DNA from 4 places in the Arthrobacter sp. ASL1 genome. Region 4 is predicted to be linked to each of the others. Evidence: riboswitches for the same ligand, from Rfam matches in the RefSeq annotation. Region 4 holds a riboswitch; each other region holds the start of a gene.

Evidence for each region. Region 4 has a riboswitch for S-adenosylmethionine ahead of AC1MEQ_RS16215 (bifunctional o-acetylhomoserine/o-acetylserine sulfhydrylase). Riboswitches for the same ligand answer to the same signal wherever they lie in the genome.
Region 1: another riboswitch for S-adenosylmethionine. It lies ahead of AC1MEQ_RS11480 (flavin reductase family protein); the one in region 4 lies ahead of AC1MEQ_RS16215 (bifunctional o-acetylhomoserine/o-acetylserine sulfhydrylase).
Region 2: another riboswitch for S-adenosylmethionine. It lies ahead of AC1MEQ_RS05995 (hypothetical protein); the one in region 4 lies ahead of AC1MEQ_RS16215 (bifunctional o-acetylhomoserine/o-acetylserine sulfhydrylase).
Region 3: another riboswitch for S-adenosylmethionine. It lies ahead of AC1MEQ_RS10205 (O-acetylhomoserine aminocarboxypropyltransferase/cysteine synthase family protein); the one in region 4 lies ahead of AC1MEQ_RS16215 (bifunctional o-acetylhomoserine/o-acetylserine sulfhydrylase).

Annotation. Positions count from the first base shown of each region.
Region 1 covers NZ_CM155284.1:2,423,348-2,428,182, reverse strand. Annotated here, with positions in the region: gene dnaB (replicative DNA helicase) at 1-621, opposite strand, end outside; gene AC1MEQ_RS11490 (DUF1801 domain-containing protein) at 1,145-1,567, shown strand; gene AC1MEQ_RS11485 (hypothetical protein) at 1,648-2,094, shown strand; gene AC1MEQ_RS11480 (flavin reductase family protein) at 2,107-2,613, opposite strand; SAM riboswitch class IV at 2,666-2,780, opposite strand; gene rplI (50S ribosomal protein L9) at 2,985-3,440, opposite strand; gene rpsR (30S ribosomal protein S18) at 3,456-3,695, opposite strand; gene AC1MEQ_RS11465 (single-stranded DNA-binding protein) at 3,764-4,354, opposite strand; gene rpsF (30S ribosomal protein S6) at 4,396-4,701, opposite strand.
Region 2 covers NZ_CM155284.1:1,260,787-1,265,621, forward strand. Annotated here, with positions in the region: gene AC1MEQ_RS05980 (DNA-3-methyladenine glycosylase family protein) at 1-812, shown strand, start outside; gene AC1MEQ_RS05985 (SdpI family protein) at 826-1,179, opposite strand; gene AC1MEQ_RS05990 (siderophore-interacting protein) at 1,245-2,111, opposite strand; SAM riboswitch class IV at 2,255-2,371, shown strand; gene AC1MEQ_RS05995 (hypothetical protein) at 2,383-2,850, shown strand; gene AC1MEQ_RS06000 (MGDG synthase family glycosyltransferase) at 3,020-4,483, shown strand; gene AC1MEQ_RS06005 (beta-glucosidase family protein) at 4,549-4,835, opposite strand, start outside.
Region 3 covers NZ_CM155284.1:2,164,702-2,169,536, reverse strand. Annotated here, with positions in the region: gene AC1MEQ_RS10215 (ArsR/SmtB family transcription factor) at 1-16, shown strand, start outside; gene AC1MEQ_RS10210 (CoA-binding protein) at 163-675, opposite strand; gene AC1MEQ_RS10205 (O-acetylhomoserine aminocarboxypropyltransferase/cysteine synthase family protein) at 672-2,036, opposite strand; SAM riboswitch class I at 2,132-2,225, opposite strand; gene AC1MEQ_RS10200 (histidine phosphatase family protein) at 2,336-2,983, shown strand; gene AC1MEQ_RS10195 (ArsR/SmtB family transcription factor) at 2,938-3,927, opposite strand; gene AC1MEQ_RS10190 (hypothetical protein) at 4,020-4,235, shown strand; gene AC1MEQ_RS10185 (helix-turn-helix transcriptional regulator) at 4,304-4,835, opposite strand, start outside.
Region 4 covers NZ_CM155284.1:3,436,715-3,441,549, reverse strand. Annotated here, with positions in the region: gene metX (homoserine O-acetyltransferase MetX) at 1-983, opposite strand, end outside; gene AC1MEQ_RS16215 (bifunctional o-acetylhomoserine/o-acetylserine sulfhydrylase) at 1,001-2,368, opposite strand; SAM riboswitch class IV at 2,434-2,550, opposite strand; gene AC1MEQ_RS16210 (VOC family protein) at 2,712-3,356, shown strand; gene AC1MEQ_RS16205 (SGNH/GDSL hydrolase family protein) at 3,748-4,835, opposite strand, start outside.

The DNA of each region.
Region 1 (4,835 bases), 1.0 Mb from region 4:
CGTGAGTTCGTCCAGTTCGTACAAGCCTGTCGGGACGCCGATCATGCCCTCGCCGCGTTGGCCCGCCGACTCGATCTCGTCGACGGTGCCCTCGATGATGTCCCGCAGCGGAACGTAGTCCTCGGCGGTGCGACGTTCTGCCACGGCGTAGATCTGGGCCTGCGCATCGTTGACGATGGCATCGACTTCGCCGTCTTGGCTGTAGCCCATCTGCACGATCTTGGTGCCGGCCTCGACCAGCCGGCGCAGTACGGCACGTTCACGGACGATTTCCGCATAGAAGCCCGCGTTCGCGGCCGTCGGCACCGACTGGATGAGGGTGTGCAGGTAGGCGGGCCCGCCCACACGGGAGATCTCGCCACGTTTGGTGAGCAGGTCCGATACCGTCACGGCATCCGCGGGCTCTCCCCGTCCATAGAGGTCGATGATCGCCTCAAAGATCGCCTCATGGGCCGGGCGATAGAAATCGACGCCCCGAAGGACCTCGACGCAGTCCGCGATGGCGTCCTTGGAGAGCATCATGCCACCGAGCACACTCTGCTCCGCCACCAGGTCCTGGGGCGGCGTCCTGGCCATGTCCGATGAATTCGACGACCTTGAATCGGCGTGCGTGAGCGTCACGTTAGGTTCCTTCCCTCTTCAGCGCGTTGCATGAGCTGCTTGCATCGCGGAGTCCCTCCAGTATCGCAGTGGAAACGGCTCACGGACGAGGCGGTGAGGGGCGGTGGCCCACTGGGTGATCGGCCCGGATGGAGCCGGGGACCCTGTCACCCTATGCCCAATACCCACAGAACCAAAGAGAGTTATCCACAGGTGGTGTGGAGAACCTGTGGGCGACGCGGCGTGTTGTGTGCACAGACTGGGGATGAACCTGTGGATTACTCTCAAGAAAATCAGTAAACATAATGCTGACTAGGGCTTATATGTGTGTATAAGAATTGGCAAAAAATCTTCTACCCCCAACATTCAGCCCCTACTTGGAGGTTGCCAACCAGCCCAAGAGCGTGTACACCACTTTTATCCACAACCCGAACAGTGTTATCCACAGACACGCCGCCGTCGGTGGAGGACTTTGACATCTTGCTCCCGCGGCAGGACGCGGTGCCATCTTGCCGCCTCTTGTGCGCGCTGCGATACTGTCGCCATGTCAGAGGCGAAAACCCGGCCAACGGGCCTGAAACCACTCGATTTCATCGAGGCCCTCGAGCATCCCGTCCGGCGGGCCGACGGCCTGGTGCTCCTGGAGATGATGCAGGAAACGAGCGGCCAGCCCCCGGTGATGTGGGGCCCGACGATCGTCGGTTTCGGCAGCTACCACTACCGCTACCCGACTGGGCGCGAGGGTGACGCCGCCGCCATCGGATTTTCCCCTCGCAAGGCATCCCTCTCGCTCTACGGCATGACCGCCGGTCCCGGGTCTGCAGAGCTGCTCATCCGGCTCGGCAAGCACAGGATGGGAGCTGCCTGCCTCTACGTCAACAAGCTCGCCGATGTCGACCTGGACATCCTCGGGCAGCTCATGGCTTCGGGCTACCACCACATCACCACGGAGCTCCACCAGCCCTGATCCCGCTCCTACAGGGCGGACCGGTGGCATGATGGAGACCAGCCCGCCGTACCGCGGCGGCCGGGACCCCAGGAGTGGACATGTTGGACTTCAACGGCGAGACGCTGCTCGTCCTCGTTATTGCAGTTGTGGCGATCCTCGCGGTGTTCGGTGCGCTGTCGTGGGTGTTTACAACACGGCCCGGCCACCAGGTGAACGAGGCCGACCTCTATATCGCCCGGCTCAACGCCGACGCCGCACGCCACCAGCAGCTCGAAGCGCAAAAGGCAGAGAAGATCAGGGCCGCTACCACCGCCCGGGCCGCCAGGGCCGCGAGCAGTTCACCGGGGCGCACCGGACAAAGCACCGGGGTCAGCCACCCCGAACTGGCGGGCATGCCTGCCGGCCCGGGGAACCCCGACTATGAACGGGTCCTGCAACTGGTACGCAGCGGCAATCCGATCGCGGCCATGAAGAAGGTCAGGCAGGACACCGGGATCGGCCTGGCCGAGGCCAAGCGGTATGTGGAGTCGCTGCGCGGGAAGTAGCTCCCCGGGAACTCAGGCGAACGCCTCGGCCTTCAAAGTGCGGAACGCCGAGCCGTGGAAGACCAGCGGCGCGTGCACGCCGTCGTGGGTGGCATGCCCGTGAACGCGTAGCAGGACCACGTGGTGGTCGCCCGCGGGGATCTCCTGTTCGACGCTGCAATCGAGCCATAGTGCGGCTTCGTGGAGGAACAATGCGCCATCGTCGGTGGAATCGAGCCGCAATCCGGCGAATCGGTCTCCGGATTTCGATGCGATCTGCCGGCAGACGCCGTCGTGGGCTTCGCCCAGGACGGAGACTCCAATCCTGCCTGCCTGGCGGACGACCGGCCAGGTACGCGACGTGTTCTGCACCGCGAACATCACCAAGGGCGGGTCCATGGAGACCCCGACAGTGAACGACGAGGCGACAATGCCTTGAGGCTCCCCGTCGATGATGGCGCAGAGCGCGGCAATCCCCGAGGGGTGCAGGGCAAAGGCCTTGCGTAGGGCGTCGGGCTGAAGATCGGTGGACAGTGTCATCTGGTCTACCTCCGGCGTAGGGCACACCACCCGGGCCGGGGCCACGCTGGGTGTGCGGTACTTGCCCCCCGGGGACCCGGAGGGCCGAATCATCACCTGGAGCACCCCACTACCGTGAGAGGGTTGCCGGCCAACGAGCCAGGGCTTGTATGTTGACGCTCTTGATTCACCAACTACGCTATGCGTGCCGGTCCGCACCCGTCAAAGGTCAACGCAACATTTCGCAAGGTGTCGTCCATCTCGCGCGCCAGCGCCGATCCGCAGTTCCCGTTAAAGCGCCGAGGGGCCCCGCGCTTTTTCAGCGCGGGGCCCCTCGGGTGCACGCATCACCGGTAGCCGCCCAAGGGGCGGCCGCCGGTGATGCGTGGCGGCTACTTCTTCGCGGCGACGACCTGCAGGTCGATGGTCGCGGAGACGTCCTCGTGCAGACGGACCGTTGCCTGGTAGTTGCCCGTCGACTTGATGTGCTCGGGGATTTCCACCGTGCGCTTGTCGATCGAACCGAGGCCTGCGGCCTCGACGGCGTTGGCGATGTCAACGGTCTTGACGGTGCCGAACAGGCGTCCGCCCTGGCCCGCCTTGACCGTGATCTTGACCGGCTGGGAGGCCAGCTTGTTGGCCAGCGCCTGGGCATCCTCGAGGGATGCGACGGCGCGGGCGGTGCGGGCGGCCTTGATGGACTCGACCTGCTTCTCGCCCCCCTTGGACCAGGTCAGTGCGAAGCCGCGGGGCAGCAGGTAGTTACGTGCGTAACCGTCCTTCACCTCGACAACTTGGCCGGCGGTGCCGAGACCGGTTACTTCGTGGGTCAGAATGAGCTTTGCCATGGTGTTATCCCTTCCTTAGCCGCGGCCAGCGCCGGAGTAAGGCAGCAGGGCAACTTCGCGCGCGTTCTTGATGGCCTGGGCGATCTTGCGCTGCTCCTGGACGGAGACGCCGGTCACGCGACGGGCACGGATCTTTCCGCGATCGGAAATGAACTTGCGCAGCAATGCGACGTCCTTGTAGTCGATGACGGTGATGTCAGCGGCCTTCAAGGGATTGGACTTTGGTTTGGGCTTACGGAGTTCAGCCTTAGCCATCGTGGAGCTCCTTTATCTAGTGGAGCCCGCAGAATTCTTCTGCGGGATGGTGAATAAATGGTGGTGCTTTAGAAAGGCGGTTCGTCTGATCCGCCGGAGTTGCCCCATCCCCCGCTATTGGAGGAGGAAGAGGACGACGAGGACCAGGGGTCCTCGGCCGGAGCGTTCCAGGAGCCGCCGCTGTTTCCACCGGAGTTGCCTCCGCCGAATCCACCGTTGCCGCCCTGGTTGCCAGCACCGCCGAAGTTTCCCCCGGAGGCGCCGCCGCCGAATCCACCGCCACCCGCGTTGTTGCGCTGGGTACGGGTGACCTTGGCGGAAGCGTAACGCAGCGAGGGGCCGATTTCGTCGGCCTCCAGCTCCATGACGGTGCGCTTCTCGCCTTCCTTGGTTTCGAAGGAACGCGACTTCAGCCGACCCTGGGCGACGACTCGCATGCCCTTGGTCAGCGTTTCGGCGACATTTTCGGCAGCCTCACGCCACACCGATGCACGGAGGAACAGCGTTTCGCCGTCCTTCCACTCGTTGGTCTGGCGGTCGAAGGTCCGAGGGGTCGAGGCGATGGTGAAGTTCGCCACCGCCGAACCCGACGGGGTGAAACGCAGTTCCGGATCAGCGGTGAGATTTCCGATGACCGTGATGACGGTTTCGCCTGCCATGGTGCCTCCTAGGGTCGGTTTCTACGAATGATCGCGGCAGATTACTCTGCTACGACCTTCTGGTCTTCCGGGCGGGTGATCTTGGTGCGCAGGATCGTCTCATTGAGCGACAGCTGGCGGTCAAGTTCCGCGGAAGTGGCCGGGGTAGCGGTGAAGGTGACTACCGCGTAGATGGCTTCTGCCTTCTTCTTGATTTCGTAGGCCAGCCGACGGCGGCCCCAGATATCAACGTTGTCGACGGTGCCACCGTCGTTGCGGACGACATCGAGGAACTTGCCAAGAGTCGGTTCCACGGTACGCTCGTCGACCTCGGGGTCGATCAGTACCATCAGTTCGTATGCACGCATGTGAACCCACCTCCTTTGGGCTAAACGGTCACGGTCTTTCCGTAACAGGAGGTTCTGTGCGTTGGTTGCGGCCGCTTCAGGGATCAGAAACGACACAAACAGCCTGAGCCATCCTACCCGATGCCGGTTCCCCC
Region 2 (4,835 bases), 1.8 Mb from region 4:
GCTTGTCCATCCTCGCCGCCCACGCCATCCCCGGTATCGACGAGCGCGTGGGGGCCGAACACCGCCGACCCGTCCGACTCGCCGGACGGGTGGTCACCCTCGGACTGCGGTTCACCACCGACGCGGTACTGATCCGCAGCATGGGGCAACCGCTCGCCGTCGCCGACGGGCCCGCAGTCGCGTCGCTCGTCCGCCGGTGGTTCGGCCTCGATGAGGACCTGGCCCCGGCCAACAAGCACCTGTCCCGCGATCCGCTGCTGGCCCCGCTGGTGGCCCGGCGCCCGGACCTGCGGCGGATCGGCTACCCGGATGCCTTCGAGGCCGCGGCAACCACCGTGCTGGGCCAGCAGGTCTCGGTGGCGGCGATGCGGACCTTCGCCGGGCGGCTGGTCGCCCGCTGGGGCGAGACGCCGGAGCACGGGCTGCACCTGTTCCCGGCGGCGGATGTCGTGGCCCGGGTCCCGGAGGACGCGCTGCAGGCGGCGATCGGCCTGACCGGTGCGCGGACCCGGACGCTGCGGGCCGTGGCAGGCGCATTCGTGGACGCCGGCTCCGGGGAACAGCCCGGCGCCGCCTTCCCGCTGACCCGCGAACAGCTGCTGGCGCTGCCGGGCATCGGCCCGTGGAGCGCGGACTATCTGGCGGTGCGCGCGCGCTTGGATCCGGATGCGTTCACGCCCGGAGACCTGGTGCTCCGGCGTGCGCTCGGGCGGATCAGTGCCCGCGAGGCCGAGGCCCGGGCCGAGGCGTGGCGGCCCTACCGGGCGCATGCACTGTTCCACCTGTGGAGCGAGGAAGCCTACTCGAAATAGCTCCGTATCCGGGTCAGCGGTGTTCTTGACCGGCCAGGACCGAACGTGCTGCCCGGGAACCGACAACAGAGCCGACGATGACGCCGACCATCAACAGGGCCACGGACAGGACCACCAGGAGCGTGTGCTCGGACTCCGAACCGCCGAAGAACACCGGTGCCAAGCAGATAACGGCGGCAACGCAACCGATGATCGTCGGGGTCCGCGCTGCCCGATGCCCCGCCAGCCAGGTCTGTTCGTTGGCCATCATGGTCGACGTGCGGATCCCTGCCACCGGGTTGACGCCGATGCGTCCATTGGCGCATCCCACCACCACCACGGCAAGCCCGACATAGACAACCAGCAGAACCACCGAAGAAACGATCATCCACCTACCCTAGCGAGTCCATTCCGTGCGTTGCGGGTTCGGAGCCGAGGCCGGCAAATCCCGGGTCAGCCGCGGACGGCGTTCTGGACACCGGATTCGTCGGGGAAGATCTGCCCGATCGGTTCGCGCTTCTCCGCCTGGAACGTCTCCTCGGCCCGGCCGAACGCCCAATACGCGGAGAGCGAGAGCGCCTTGCGGTCCACGCCCTTCTCGTCCGCGAGGTAACGGCGCAGCGCCTTGACCATCTCGCGCTCACCGTGGGCGAAGACCTGTACCTCGCCGTCGTGCCAAGGGCCGGCCATGACGGCTGCGGCCAGCCTGGTGCTCTCCGGGGTGAACGGGCCGCCGCGGTGCAGCCAGTGCACGTTCATGCCCTTGGGGGCCTTGAACTTGACCTCGTCCTTCTCCTCGGCGACCTCGACGTAGACCTCGCCGACGGCGGAGCGGTCCATTGCCTCCAGCGCCGCGGCGATGGCCGGCAGCGCGGATTCGTCGCCGGCCAGCAGGTGCCATCCGGCCTCCGACGCCGGGCGGTACATCCCGCCGGGGCCGGAGAAGCAGACCAGGTCGCCGGGCTTGGCATGGTTCGCCCACGGTCCCGCAATGCCTTCCTCGCCGTGCACGACGAAGTCGATCTGCAGGGTCTGCGCGGCCTCATTCACGCTGCGCACGGTGTAGGTGCGACGCACCGGCATGCGCTCGGGCGGCAGCACGCTGCGCAGCTCGTCCAGATCATAGGGCGGGGTGAGGCCCAGGGCTGGATCGGCGAAGAGCAGCTTGACGTACTTGTCGGTGGCGTCCTTGTTGCGGAACGCGGCGAAGCCCTCGCCGCCCAGGGTCAGGCGGACCATGTGCTTGCCGATCTTGCGCCGGGTCACCACCTCCAGCACCACCAGCGGGCGCGGCGGCCGGGTAGTTGCGGGGACGGTCATTCGCGGATCACTCCTTCGGGCGCCGGGCACAACCCGGCTAAAGTCTTTCCCCCAGCCAATCCCACGCGGACGGCCAACGCAAACCGTGTACGCCATGGGCGAAGAAGTTACCCCGGGGGCCGGATCCGCTAGGCTGGTGAAAGCTTCACGAGCTGCGGCCACGCACGGGCTCCGACCCGGCCGTACACCAACCCCATGCTTCACGGGTGGTTCGGATGACGAAGCGGCCCGGCGCGCACGGTGTCGGGCAAGAGCACGCGAAAGGCACGCCATGGGCCACCTGTCCCGCACCCGCATCGAATCCGTTTGCCATTCCGGTACGCCCGGTCACCTGCCGCCTGCACCGGCCACGCGCCCCGGGCTGCTCGCGGATGCCACCGGCTGGATTCCGGTCACCGTCTTTTTCGACCTGCCGGCCCAGTCGCTGACCATGGCCTGCCCGTCCGGGGCACGCTGGCACGGCCACCACCACGACGTCGGCGCACTCTGGGCGGCCGTGCGTCGCACCGTCCCGGCACCAGGGCACGACGCCGGTTCCCGGCTGCCGCTGGTGGGCTCGGCGGTCTGCCACTGGCATCCGGGCACCGGCGTCCTGGGACTGCCGGCCGATCCGCGTATCAGTGCCGGGCGGTCCTACGTGCAGCTGGTGCCCGGCCCGCTGGAACCGTGCCGGCTGGTGCACGATGCGCAGCTGGCGGCGGCGTTCGCGGCGGTTACAGGAATACCGGTTCGCCGATGAACTCCGCGAGCTCCGTGGCCCAGGTGCCCAGGTTGGGCTGACGTGGACGGTGGTGGGCCCATGGTGCAGACCCGGCCAAGTCGCCCAATTCCTGCCGGCCCTGTCGCGAATGGTATCCGCCAGTAGATGTGGATCGGTGGAAGATCATGCGGTCCGCTACTCTTTCCCCATGCGCAAGACGTCGGCACGGAGTTCCAACACCGCCGGGGGTGAGCGCGTGATGATCCTGTCCGCAGGGGTGGGATCGGGGCATAACAGCGCTGCGGCGGCAGTACAGCAGGCGTGCTCCGCACGCGCCGACATTTCCGAGGTGCAGGTGCTGGACGTGCTGCAGGTCAGTAGCGCGCTCTACCGAGACGTGTTGGGGAAGGGGTACTTCGTCCTGGTCGAGGGCCTGCCGTGGCTGGTCGAGTGGGGCTATGACGCGAGTGACCCGCCTTTCCGGCGCCGCGGCCCGATCGACCCCTGGACTCGGGTGAATGCCTTTCCGGTGGTCCGTGCGATCAAGCGGTTCCGACCGACGGCGATCGTGTGCACGCACTTCCTGCCGGCCCAGCTGCTGGCAACCCTGCTCCTTCGGGGCGTGATCGACGCCAAGACGGCTGTCGTCACGACGGACTACGACTTCCAAGGCCTGTGGCTGACGAGCGCGTTCCACCAGCTCTTCGTGGCCAGGGAAGAGGCGAGGATCGAGCTGACCGCGCTTGGTCTGCCGACCGACCGCATCACGGCCACGGGGATCCCCATCGCGGTGAAGCCGAACACAGCGCCCGCGCGCGACGCCAACGAGCCCCCGAAGCTGTTGATCTCCGCGGGGGCCAAAGGTGGTGACTACGCCGTCGCCGTGGTGCAGCAGACGCTGCACATGCGGTCCGCATTCACGGCCACGGTCGTGTGTGGACACGATGACGCGCTGCGTCGGCGCATCGAGCAGCTGGTGGAGCCTGCTGGCGACCGTTACCGCGTGATTGGCTTCACGGACAAGATGCCGGAACTGCTGCGTCGCGCCGATTTGTTCGTGGGCAAACCGGGCGGATTGACGGCGTCGGAGTGCATGGCGGCGGGGCTGCCCATGGTGTTGGTGAAACCTATCCCGGGTCAGGAGGTCCGAAACGGCGACTACCTGATGGAGCAGGGGGCCGCCGTTCGTTGCAACACCGCCGCAACGATCGGCTGGAAGATCGACGAGGTGCTCCGTGAGCCGGGCCGCCTGCGGCGGATGCAGGCGGCGGCGCGGAGAACCGGTCGTCCTGACGCAGCGGCGGACGTGCTGACTGGCCTGTTGGACGGGCCGTCCCGTCCTCTGGTCGTGACACGCGCGGCGCAGAGGACGATCCTCGCCGCGAGCGAGCAGCGCGTCGTCGCTTCCGACCTGAGGGGCCCCTCCTCGCTGGTCCGCCTGGTCGATCAGGTTGTGGGTAGTACGGTCGCCCTGCTGCGTGCAGAGGAGCTGGGTGATCTGCAGAAGCGGCATGCGACTCTCAACGGGGGTCTGGTTCTGCGGCGGGACCCAGCGTCTCTGTCGCTCCGGTGGGAGTCGCGGCGGTTGCTCCGCACCATGCTGCGCGGTGACGACCTACTGCCCGTCCGCATCGAAGGGCTGTCGACACCGTTGCCACCCCTCACCGAGTGACCGGGACGCGCGCGACCCATATCGACCTCACGCCGGCTGACCATCCGAGGTGCCTTCTTCGCTGGTCACCGCCCTACGCGTCGCAACGGGCCCGCACCCGCCCAACTCGCGGGACTGTGCTGGGTGGCGAGCAGGGCCCAGTCCCCCGCGCGGGGCGACCAGCGCCGTGTCGCCGGATCTCGCTGCAACGTGGGCCCCGCATCCAGTGAGACCTGGACGGTCGTCTCCGCCCCAGGCTCCAGCGTCACCTTCCGGAAGCCCAGCAGCTGGGCTACCGGCCTGCGATTCGAGACGTCAGCGGCATAGACCTGCACGACGGTCGAGCCCTCGCGGTCACCGGTGTTCACGACGA
Region 3 (4,835 bases), 1.3 Mb from region 4:
GCGCGAAGACCTGTGAGGCGCCGGGCGGTCAGTCGATGACCGCCGCCACCGCGTCCATCTCGACGAGCTGCCCGTCGTAGCCCAGCACCGTGACCCCGAGCAGACCGGCGGCCCGCCACCCCGGAAGGGGACGGGCCGCCGTCGTGCAGTGATTCCGGAAACCTAGGCGAGCACCTGCCGTTTGGAGGAGACGACGCCGGTGTTGAAACCGGCCAGGTGCAGGCCGCCGTGGAAGCGCGCATGCTCGATCTTCACGCAGCGGTCCATGATGGCATGCATGCCGTACGACTCGGCCAGCTCGGCGGCCTCCTCGTTCCAGATGCCCAGCTGCAGCCACACGGTCTGGGCTCCGGCCTGGTGGGCCTCCTCGACGATCCCGGGGGTGTCCTCGGCCTTGCGGAAGACCTCGACCAGATCCGGCGCCACCGGCAGGTCCGCCAATGAGGCGTACACCGGGTGGCCCAGGATCTCGACACGCTTCGCCGCGAGGATCGGGTTGATGAAGTACAGGTCGTAGCCCGTGGAGCTGTTCAGGTAGGTCGCCACAAAGTAGGACGCGCGGGCGGTCTTGTCCGAGGCCCCCACGATCGCGATCGACTTCGTGGACCGCAGGATGTTCAGCCGTTCGGGGGCCGAGGGGCCGACCCAGCCGCGCTGCGTGGTTTCCGCGCTCATTTTCCGGCTCCGATCTGCTCGCCGGCACCTGACGGGACCGCGCAGGCGGCTCCATCCTCGGCCGGGGTGGCGGGCGCCTGCTGGGAGGCGGTCAGTGCCTGGTCCAGGTCCCAGATGATGTCCTCGACGTCCTCGAGCCCAATCGAAAGCCGGATCAGGTCCTCCGGCACACCGGCGGCGGCCAGCTGGTCGGCGGACAGCTGCTGGTGGGTCGTCGATCCCGGGTGCAGGACGAGGGTGCGGGCGTCGCCGATGTTGGCCAGGTGGCTGGCCAGCTGCAGTGCCTCGATGAACCGTCCGCCGGCCTTGCGTCCTCCGGCGACCCCGAAGCTGAACACCGAGCCGACGCCGCCGGGCAACAGGTCCTTCGCACGCTCGTGCTGGGGGTGGGAGGGCAGCCCGGCGAAGTTCACGTAGGTCACCCGCGGGTCGGCCTCGAGCCACTCGGCCACCCGGTACGCGTTGGCCAGGTGGGCGTCCATGCGCTGCGGGAGCGTCTCGACGCCCTGCAGCAGCTGGAAGGCCGACTGGGCGGGCAGCGAGGGGCCGATGTCGCGCAGCTGCTCGGAGCGCAGCTTGGTCAGGAACCCATACTCGCCGAAGTTCCCCCACCAGGAGACGTTGCCGTAGGAGGGGACGGGCTCGGTCATGGTCGGGAACTTCCCGTTGCCCCAGTTGAAGCGCCCGGATTCGACGACAACGCCGCCGAGCGTGGTGCCGTGTCCGCCGAGGAACTTCGTGGCCGAATGGATGACGATGTCGGCGCCGTGCTCGATCGGGCGCAAGATGTAGGGCGGGGTGAGCGTGGAGTCCACGATCAGCGGGATGCCAGCCTCGTGCGCGACGGCCGCCAGGCCCTTCAGGTCGGCGATGTCGCCGGAGGGGTTGGCCACGATCTCCGTGTACAGCGCCTTCGTCTCCGGGCGGAGCGCCGCGGCGAAGTCGGCCGCCTCGTTGCTGTCCACGAACGTGGTGTCCACGCCGAAGCGGCGCAGCGTCACGTCCAGCTGGGTGATGGTGCCGCCGTAGAGCTTGGACGAGGCCACGATGTGGTCCCCGGCCTGCGTCAACGCCGCGAACGTGATGAACTCGGCGGCCATGCCGGAGGCGGTGGCCACCGCGCCGATCCCGCCTTCCAGCGAGGCGATGCGCTCCTCGAACGCGGCAACGGTGGGGTTGCCGATCCGGGAGTAGATGTTGCCGTACTTCTGCAGGGCGAACAGGTTCGCGGCGTCGTCGGTGTCCTTGAACACAAACGAGGTGGACTGGTAGATCGGCACGGCGCGGGCGCCGTGCTCGGCATCGGGGGTGCCCCCGGCGTGCAGTGCGCGCGTACGGAATCCGAACTGGTGATCCGACATCTAGGCGTTGGCTCCTTCGAGGTTGGTTTCCGGCTGGTGCCGATCCCGGCCATGGTGCGGTCCGCCGGGGAACCCTGCAACCGATGTGCGGCTGCGCTCCATCGCCTCTGGCGTTAGCACCGCTCCGGTGGCTTCCGGTGGTTGCTGCGGCGTCGACAAGCCAGATCTCTCGGCCGCTCGGGATGGTCCCCTCCATGGTCGCAAACCTGCGCCGGTCATCAAAGAATGTTGCGCAGCGTGGCAGTCTGCCGAGGCTGGATCGAAGAAAAGGCGGTCGCCGCGCCCCGTAGGCTGGAAGAATGGGAACACGCATTGCACTGGTCCGCCACGGCGAAACCGACTGGAACGCCGAGCAACGGCTCCAGGGACAGACCGACATCCCCTTGAACAACACCGGCCGCGCCCAGGCCGAGGGTGCGGCTCGGGACCTGGAACGCCTGGGGCACGACGGCGGCGCCTGGGACCTGCTGGTCTCCTCGCCGTTGGGGCAGGCCGTGGAAACTGCGGCCATCGTGGGCCGCGCGCTGGGGCTCGACGCGATCACCCCGGTATCCGACCTGCAGGAACGTCATTACGGTGACGGCGAGGGCCGGGTCGTCGCGGGGATGGGCCGGGCGGAGTTGGATGAGCTGCTGTCCACCGCCGAGCCGGAAGCCGGCGTGGTGTCCCGGGCCCTGATGGCGCTGCGCGGGATCGTCGCCGTGCATTCGGCGTCCAACATCGTGGTCGTCGCCCACGGCACCCTGATCCGCCTGGTGGCCGGCTCTCTGCTCGGCGTGCACCATCCCCGCGTGCTCAATGGGGAGGTCGTGGAGATCGACGCCGACCTGCTGGGGATTCCGGGTCCGGGCGACGTCCCGGGTGCCCCGGACGTCCAGGATCTGACCGGGACGCCGTCGGGTCAGCGGGCCGCCAGCAGGCTTTCGCCGATGTCCGCACGCCGGTAGAACACCTCGCGCCCGGTCCGCAGCGAGGCGGCCAGTCCGCCCTCGGACATCACCTTCAGATGGGTGCTGACCGTGGCCGGGGCGAGATCCAGCGCACAGGCGAGCTGCGTCGTCGTCATGGGGACATCGAGCTGGGCCAGGATCTGTGCCCGGGTGCGCCCCAGCAGCTTGGCGAGCGGGTCGTCGGGGCAGGACGTGGCGGTTTCCCAGAGCCGGCCGACGCCGCGCGGGGCATACGTCAACGTGGGGACGAACGGGGCGACGTTCAGCACCAGCGTCTCCGGCCAGATGAACGCATTCGGGACCAGGATCAGCCCGGAACCGGGTTCAGGAGGTTCGTCCGCATCGCAATCCCGGATGATGTCCAGGCCGGTCGCCGTCGGGACCACGCTGGGGTGAAGTGACTTCAAGACCTCGTGGATGCCGTGCTGGGAGATCTGGGCCAACCGCCAGTCGATATCCTCGAGCTGCAGGGAGCGCAGTCGCGGCCACCAGGGCCGGATGGCCAGGTCCCAGTACCAGGACAGGGCCGAGATGATCATCGGGATGCCCGCCTCGAGATCGTCCAAGAGCAGGTCCGCGGTCTGCACGACGCGCCGCACCGGGTCGAAACGCCGCAGGTACTCCAGGTTGTCTTGCCACATCCCCGGATCCACGGCGGCGACGTCGGCCAGCGAGTCCTCGAAGGAGCCGTGCCGGCTGGGCGTGGGGGTCAGGGCATCGGCCATGTACCCGTGGGGGCGCACCACGGTGGCGAGGATGTCGAGGTGCCGGGTTTTGTGCGGTTCCTCCGAGGCGGCCAGCGCATTCCGTGTTGCCTCGATCCATGGCCGGTGGATCGCCGGCTGGCGCTGCAGCGCCCGGATGCTGGCCACCGTTTCCCACAGTGGGGAGGACTCGAACCGGATCCGGGTCAGGTCCTCGGAGGTGAGCGTGATGTGCATGGAATCAGCGTAGGGCCGGGTGGACCAAGTGGCGACGATTCGGCCTGGGCCGAATCGTGGCGCGGTATCAGTCAGACGCCGACGCTGGTGCCATGACGACAAACCACGCTTTCACACCAGCAGCCTCCACCACCGTCCGGGTCACCCGCCGACTGCTGCGGCAGCAACCTATCGTGCGGATCCTCCGCGACATCGGCAGGTTCTACCGCGTCAACTGGCAGCGGGCCGCCGCCCAGGAGTACGAGTACACCCGGCTCCGCGAGGAGGCCATCCGCAAGTACTCGGCTGCAACCGGCGGACGCATGTGACCGGCGGTCTCCCCGTCGGCCCGTTCCGTCGCCGCGACGGTCCATGCGCCGGTGGACCCGACACGTTTCTAGGGACCGGCCTGCACCCCCAGGGCATGGGCCAGCAGGGTCCGCCGGCCACGCATGCCGGTCTTCGCGAAAATCGACGTGAGATGGTCTTGGACCGTATAGGTGGACAGGAACAGCAGCCGGGCGAGTTCGTGTGTGTCGGCGCCCAGCGCCACATGCCCGAGTAGTTCGGTTTCGCGCCTGCTCAGGCCGTTGGCACGGGAGAAGAGGTCGAGTCGGTCCGTCGACGTCGACGGTTCCGCGATCACCGCGATCTGGCCATCGTGTTCTTCCGGCGTATCGACGACTGAGCGGACCCGCGATACGCGCAGGGTCGCCCAGAATCCACCGGAGAGGTGGACCCGGGCCGTCGGGGCGTTGGAGTCGACTCCCTGCTCCCGGGCGAGGAGTTGGGCCCCCACGTTGTACGCGCTGGCGGGGACCGCAGAGGAGCCGTCCAGACGAGGCAGCAGCATCCCGAGCCAGGCCTCCGAATCAACGGTCTGCCCGACCACCCGAAGGTCCGGCTCCAGCAACAACATCACCGGCCCG
Region 4 (4,835 bases):
GCCCGACGCACGGCGGGCTCGACCCCGCCCCGTCCGCGTCCGACGTCGTGCCCCACCAATGCCTCGGTGAGCACGACGTAGGAGTTCGCGTCGAAGCGGGTGACCAGTTTGCTGGCCTGGTGGTCCAGGTAGCTTTCGACCTGGTAGCGGCCGCGTTGGTAGTCCGCGCTGCCGAACGGGTCCTCGTCGCCCTGGCCCTCGTGCCCGAAGCGGATCTCCAGTTCGGGTTCGGAACGGTAGGTGATGTGGGCCAGGCGCCGGGCGATGCCGAGCCCCTCGATGGGGCCGGCACCGTGTCCGCGCGGCAGCGACCCGGCGGCCTCGAGCGATCCGGCGGCAGCCACGTCCCCGTAGAAGTTGCCTCCGTTGAAGGCCGGGTCGAGCCGGATGGCCTGGGTCTGGATCTGCCCGAACGCCACCTGCTCCGCGGAGGCGACGGCGGTTGCCGCGATGACCACGCAGCGGGCCACCCGCTCGGGGTACTCGACGGCCCATTCCAGGGCCCGCGCTCCGCCGAGGGAACCGCCCACGACGGAGTGCCAGCGCTGGACGCCGAGGTAATCGGCGAGCCGGGCCTCGGTGCGCACCGAGTCCCGGACGGTCGTGAACGGGAAGCGGGATCCCCACGGCCGGCCGTCCGGATCGAGGCTGGACGGGCCGGTCGAGCCGTAGCATCCACCGACCATGTTCGGCGCGACCACGAAGAACCGGTCGGTGTCGATGGTCTTGCCGGGACCGACGAACCCATCCCACCACCCGTCCTCGCGGCCATGTCCGCGGGCGACATGGGTGTCGCCGGTCAACGCGTGGAGCAGCAGGACAGCGTTGGAGGAATCGGGGTTCAGCGTTCCCCAGGTCTCATATCCCATCGTCACCTCGGGCAGCCAGCCGCCCGTCTCGAACCGGTAGCCACCGATCGGGACGCACTTGAGGATGCCGTCGCGGATGACCGGCGTGCTGCCGGTGCGGACCTGTTCCGTCACGTTGCCGACGCCCTGGGTCACCGGGCGCCCTGGGTTTCCCCAGCGCCTGCTGCTGCGTCAGCGGTGGCACCGGCGGGCACTGCCGCGGCGAATCCGAGCTCGAGGTCGGCGATGATGTCGTCGATGTGCTCGATGCCAACGGACAGGCGCACCAACCCGGGGCTCACCCCGGCTGCCACCTGCTCGGACTCGCTGAGCTGGGAGTGGGTGGTGGAGGCCGGGTGGATGACCAGCGAGCGGACGTCGCCGATGTTCGCGACGTTGGAGTGCAGTTCCAGCCCGTCGACGAAGGCACGCCCGGCCGCCTCGCCACCGGTGATCTCGAAGGCGAGGACCGCGCCGATGCCCCGGGGCCCGTACTTGCGGCCACGGTCGTACCAGCGGCTGGATGCCAGCCCGGCGAAGGCGACGGATTCGACCTGGGAATGGGCCTCGAGCCACTCGGCGACCTTTTGCGCGTTCGCCACGTGGCGTTCCATGCGCAGGCTGAGGGTCTCCAGGCCCTGCGCGATGAGGAAGGCGTTGAAGGGGGCAACGGCGGATCCCAGGTCGCGCAGCAGCTGCACGCGCGCCTTGAGGATGAACGCCAGATTGGCCCCCAGGGCGCCGTTGACGCCGAGGTCGCGGGCGAAAACCAGCCCGTTGTAGGACTCGTCCGGGGTGTTGAAACCCGGGAATTTCTCCGGATCCTGCGCGAAGTCGAACTTGCCCGAATCCACGATGACCCCGGCGACGGCGGTGCCGTGGCCGCCCAGGTACTTGGTGGCCGAGTGCACCACGATGTCGGCACCCCATTCGATGGGGCGGATCAGGTACGGGGTGGCCAGCGTGTTGTCCACGATCAGCGGGACGCCGGCGGCGTGGGCCACCTGGCTGATGCCTTCGATGTCCAGCACGTCCTGGCGTGGGTTGGAGACCGCTTCGCCGAAGAAGGCCTTCGTGTTCGGCTGGACCGCGGCACGCCACTCGTCGATGTTGTCCGGGTGCGCCACGAACGTGACCTCGATGCCCAGCCGGCGCAGCGTGTGCTTGAGCAGGTTCTGCGTTCCGCCGTACAGACTCGGGCTGGCCACGATGTGGTCACCGGATCCGGCGAGGTTGAGGATCGAGAAGGTGGTGGCTGCCTGCCCGGAGGCCAGCAGCAGCGCGCCGACGCCGCCTTCGAGGTCTGCGATGCGGTTTTCCACCGCTTCCTGCGTCGGGTTGCCGATGCGGGTGTAGATCGGCTCGAGCTCCTGCAGGGCGAAACGGGCGGCGGCACTCTCGGCGCTCGGGAAGACGAACGACGTCGTCTGGTAGATCGGCAGCGCCCGGGCACCGGTGGTGGGATCGGGAGCCTGTCCGGCGTGGACCTGGCGGGTTTCAAAAGACCATGATGCGGACATGTGTTGTCCCCTTCTACTGCTCAGGGGCCCCTGTTCCACGACGCCCCCTCGGGGTGCCGGGAGGTGACCCGCGCTTGCCCGTTCTCCGAGCGGAGGCGGACCCGGTCTTCACCCGGGGCACCCCACCGCGAGTGGAGGGTTGCCGGCCAGCAAACCGGGGTTTTGCGCTGGCACTCATGACCTGCATCCAGTGTTCTAGATCGTCCGATGCCCCGCAACCCATGCCCGCCCAATGTGACGATGCGCGCAACAATCGCCCAGGCCGCGGACTGGAAATGCGCACACCATGTGACTTAGGTGATCCTAAGTCGAGACACACCTCACAAAGTGCCATCATGAACGCATGATGAGGTTGGATCACGTTTCATACGCATGCGGACCAGACGGGCTGGCCGCCACGGCTGCCCGTGTAGCCAAGACCCTGGGGATCGAGTCCGTCAAGGGCGGCATCCATCCCCGCTTCGGCACGAGGAATGTCATTTTCCCGTTGCTGAACACGCAGTATCTGGAGGTCGTGGAGGTCCTGGACCACCCGGCGTCGGACAAGGCCCCCTTCGGGCAGGCCGTTCGCGCCCGCTCCGAAATGGGCGGCGGTTGGATGGGCTGGTGCGTCTGCGTCGACGATCTGGCCCCGTTCGAGGAGCGCCTGGGCCGCTCCTCCGTTCCGGGCAACCGCAAGTTCCCCGACGGCCAGGAACTGACCTGGCAGCAGATCGGCATCAAGGGCCTGATCGCCGACCCCCAGGTGCCCTACATGCTGCGCTGGGATGACGGCACCGACCACCTTCACCCGTCCAAGGCGCTGGAGCCCAACAGCCGCATCTCCGGCATCACGATCGCGGGTTCGGTCGAGCGCGTCCGGGAATGGCTGGGCACCCCGGCGGAGTCGCCGCTGGGGGATGTCGCCGTCGAGTGGGAAGCACCCAATGGCACCCCGGGCATCATGTCGGTGACCTTTGAGACCCCACAGGGGACCATCACCCTCTGACCCGGAGTCCCGGATCAAGAAACTGCACGACGGCGGCCCCCGGGCCGCCGTCGTTTGTCTTGCCCCTCGCGGGCGGCGGCACCCCGGCCGCCGCGACTCCTCCGCCAGGGTCCCCTGCCTGGGTTCCCGACGGGAGGGTGGGCAACCGCTGCGGTTCCACCACCAGTGCGGCGGCCCCGGGGTGTCGATGGTGGCGCAACAGACCCCCATCGTGACGGTCCACCCGACCGATGGCCGGTGCGGGCTCCGTGGTGCGCCCCGGCCTGTGGCCTCGACTGAACCGCCAGCCGTCGATCCCGACGGTAGCCCGTACCGGTGGCAGATGGTGCGCCACACCGTACCTGACTATTCACCGCAGGACAGGTAGTCCCTACCCGCTGCTGCCCGGAAACTACTGAGATGCGCCACCGGCCAACCGGCCCGGCCCGGCTCCTGCCGCCCTCGCCCCGCTGCCCACCGCACCGAAGGGTCCGGAATCCGCGAAGGCGTAGTCCGCGAAGCGTTCGCCGATCAACCGATGCGCCGCAGTATCCGGGTGCAGGTTGTCGGGCAACGGCAGGTCGGTGGCATCCGCTGCTCCGTACAGGTCGGTTCCCTCGAGGTAGTGCAGGTTCGCATCGGCCGAGCGGCGTCCTGCCAGCGAACGCATCTCCCGGCGGATCACTTGCAACGTCAACCGCCCCAAGGCCTCGTCCCCCGGGGTCCCGGTGGCGATGAACTTCACCTGCTCCGTGCCCATGCTGGCCGGGTCGAAGCCCCCGGGGCCCGGAGTGTCCTCATGGATCCCGCAGAAGATCGGGGACACCAGCACGATCGGCGTCGTGGGATGCCCGTCGCGGATGGTGTCCAGGAAGCCGTGGATCGCCGGGACCAGGGCGCGCACCCGCATCCCGTCCAGGTTCACGATGTTGATGCCCAGCTTGATGCTGATGAAGTCCGCCGGCGCATCGCGGATGACCCGCGCAATGAAGGGGTCTACGAAGCAGCTGCCCCCGAGCCCGAGGTTGCGCAGCTCCACGTTGCCGCGCCGGGCGGCCAGCGCCGGCCAGATCGCAGACGGGGAGGCGGCATTGGACCCCTGGCTGATGGAGCTGCCGTGGTGGATCCACAGCGGCTTCGTCCGCTCCAGGGGTGCGAGCGGGGCGTCGGAGGCCAGGCTGACCAGTTCGAGCGGCTCGTTGTGCGGCAGGAAGAACTCCACGGCCTTCGACGTCGCGGCCAATCCATCGACGACGGTGGTGTGTGGCGGACCGGGGACGTGGCGCATCGATCCATTGGTGAGGTCGATTTCGGTGGCGTCCCCGCCCGTGAGTTCATCGCCCAGCCGCAGCTCGCCGTCCACGAGGACGTCGATGCGCCCCCGCGGCCGGTTGGTCCCGGGGTAGAGCACCGGTGAGAGATGTGAGACGAGTTCGATCCGTGTCGCGGTGGTCCACACGGCGATCCGGACCCCGGAGGGCTGCGCCTCCACGGCCAGCA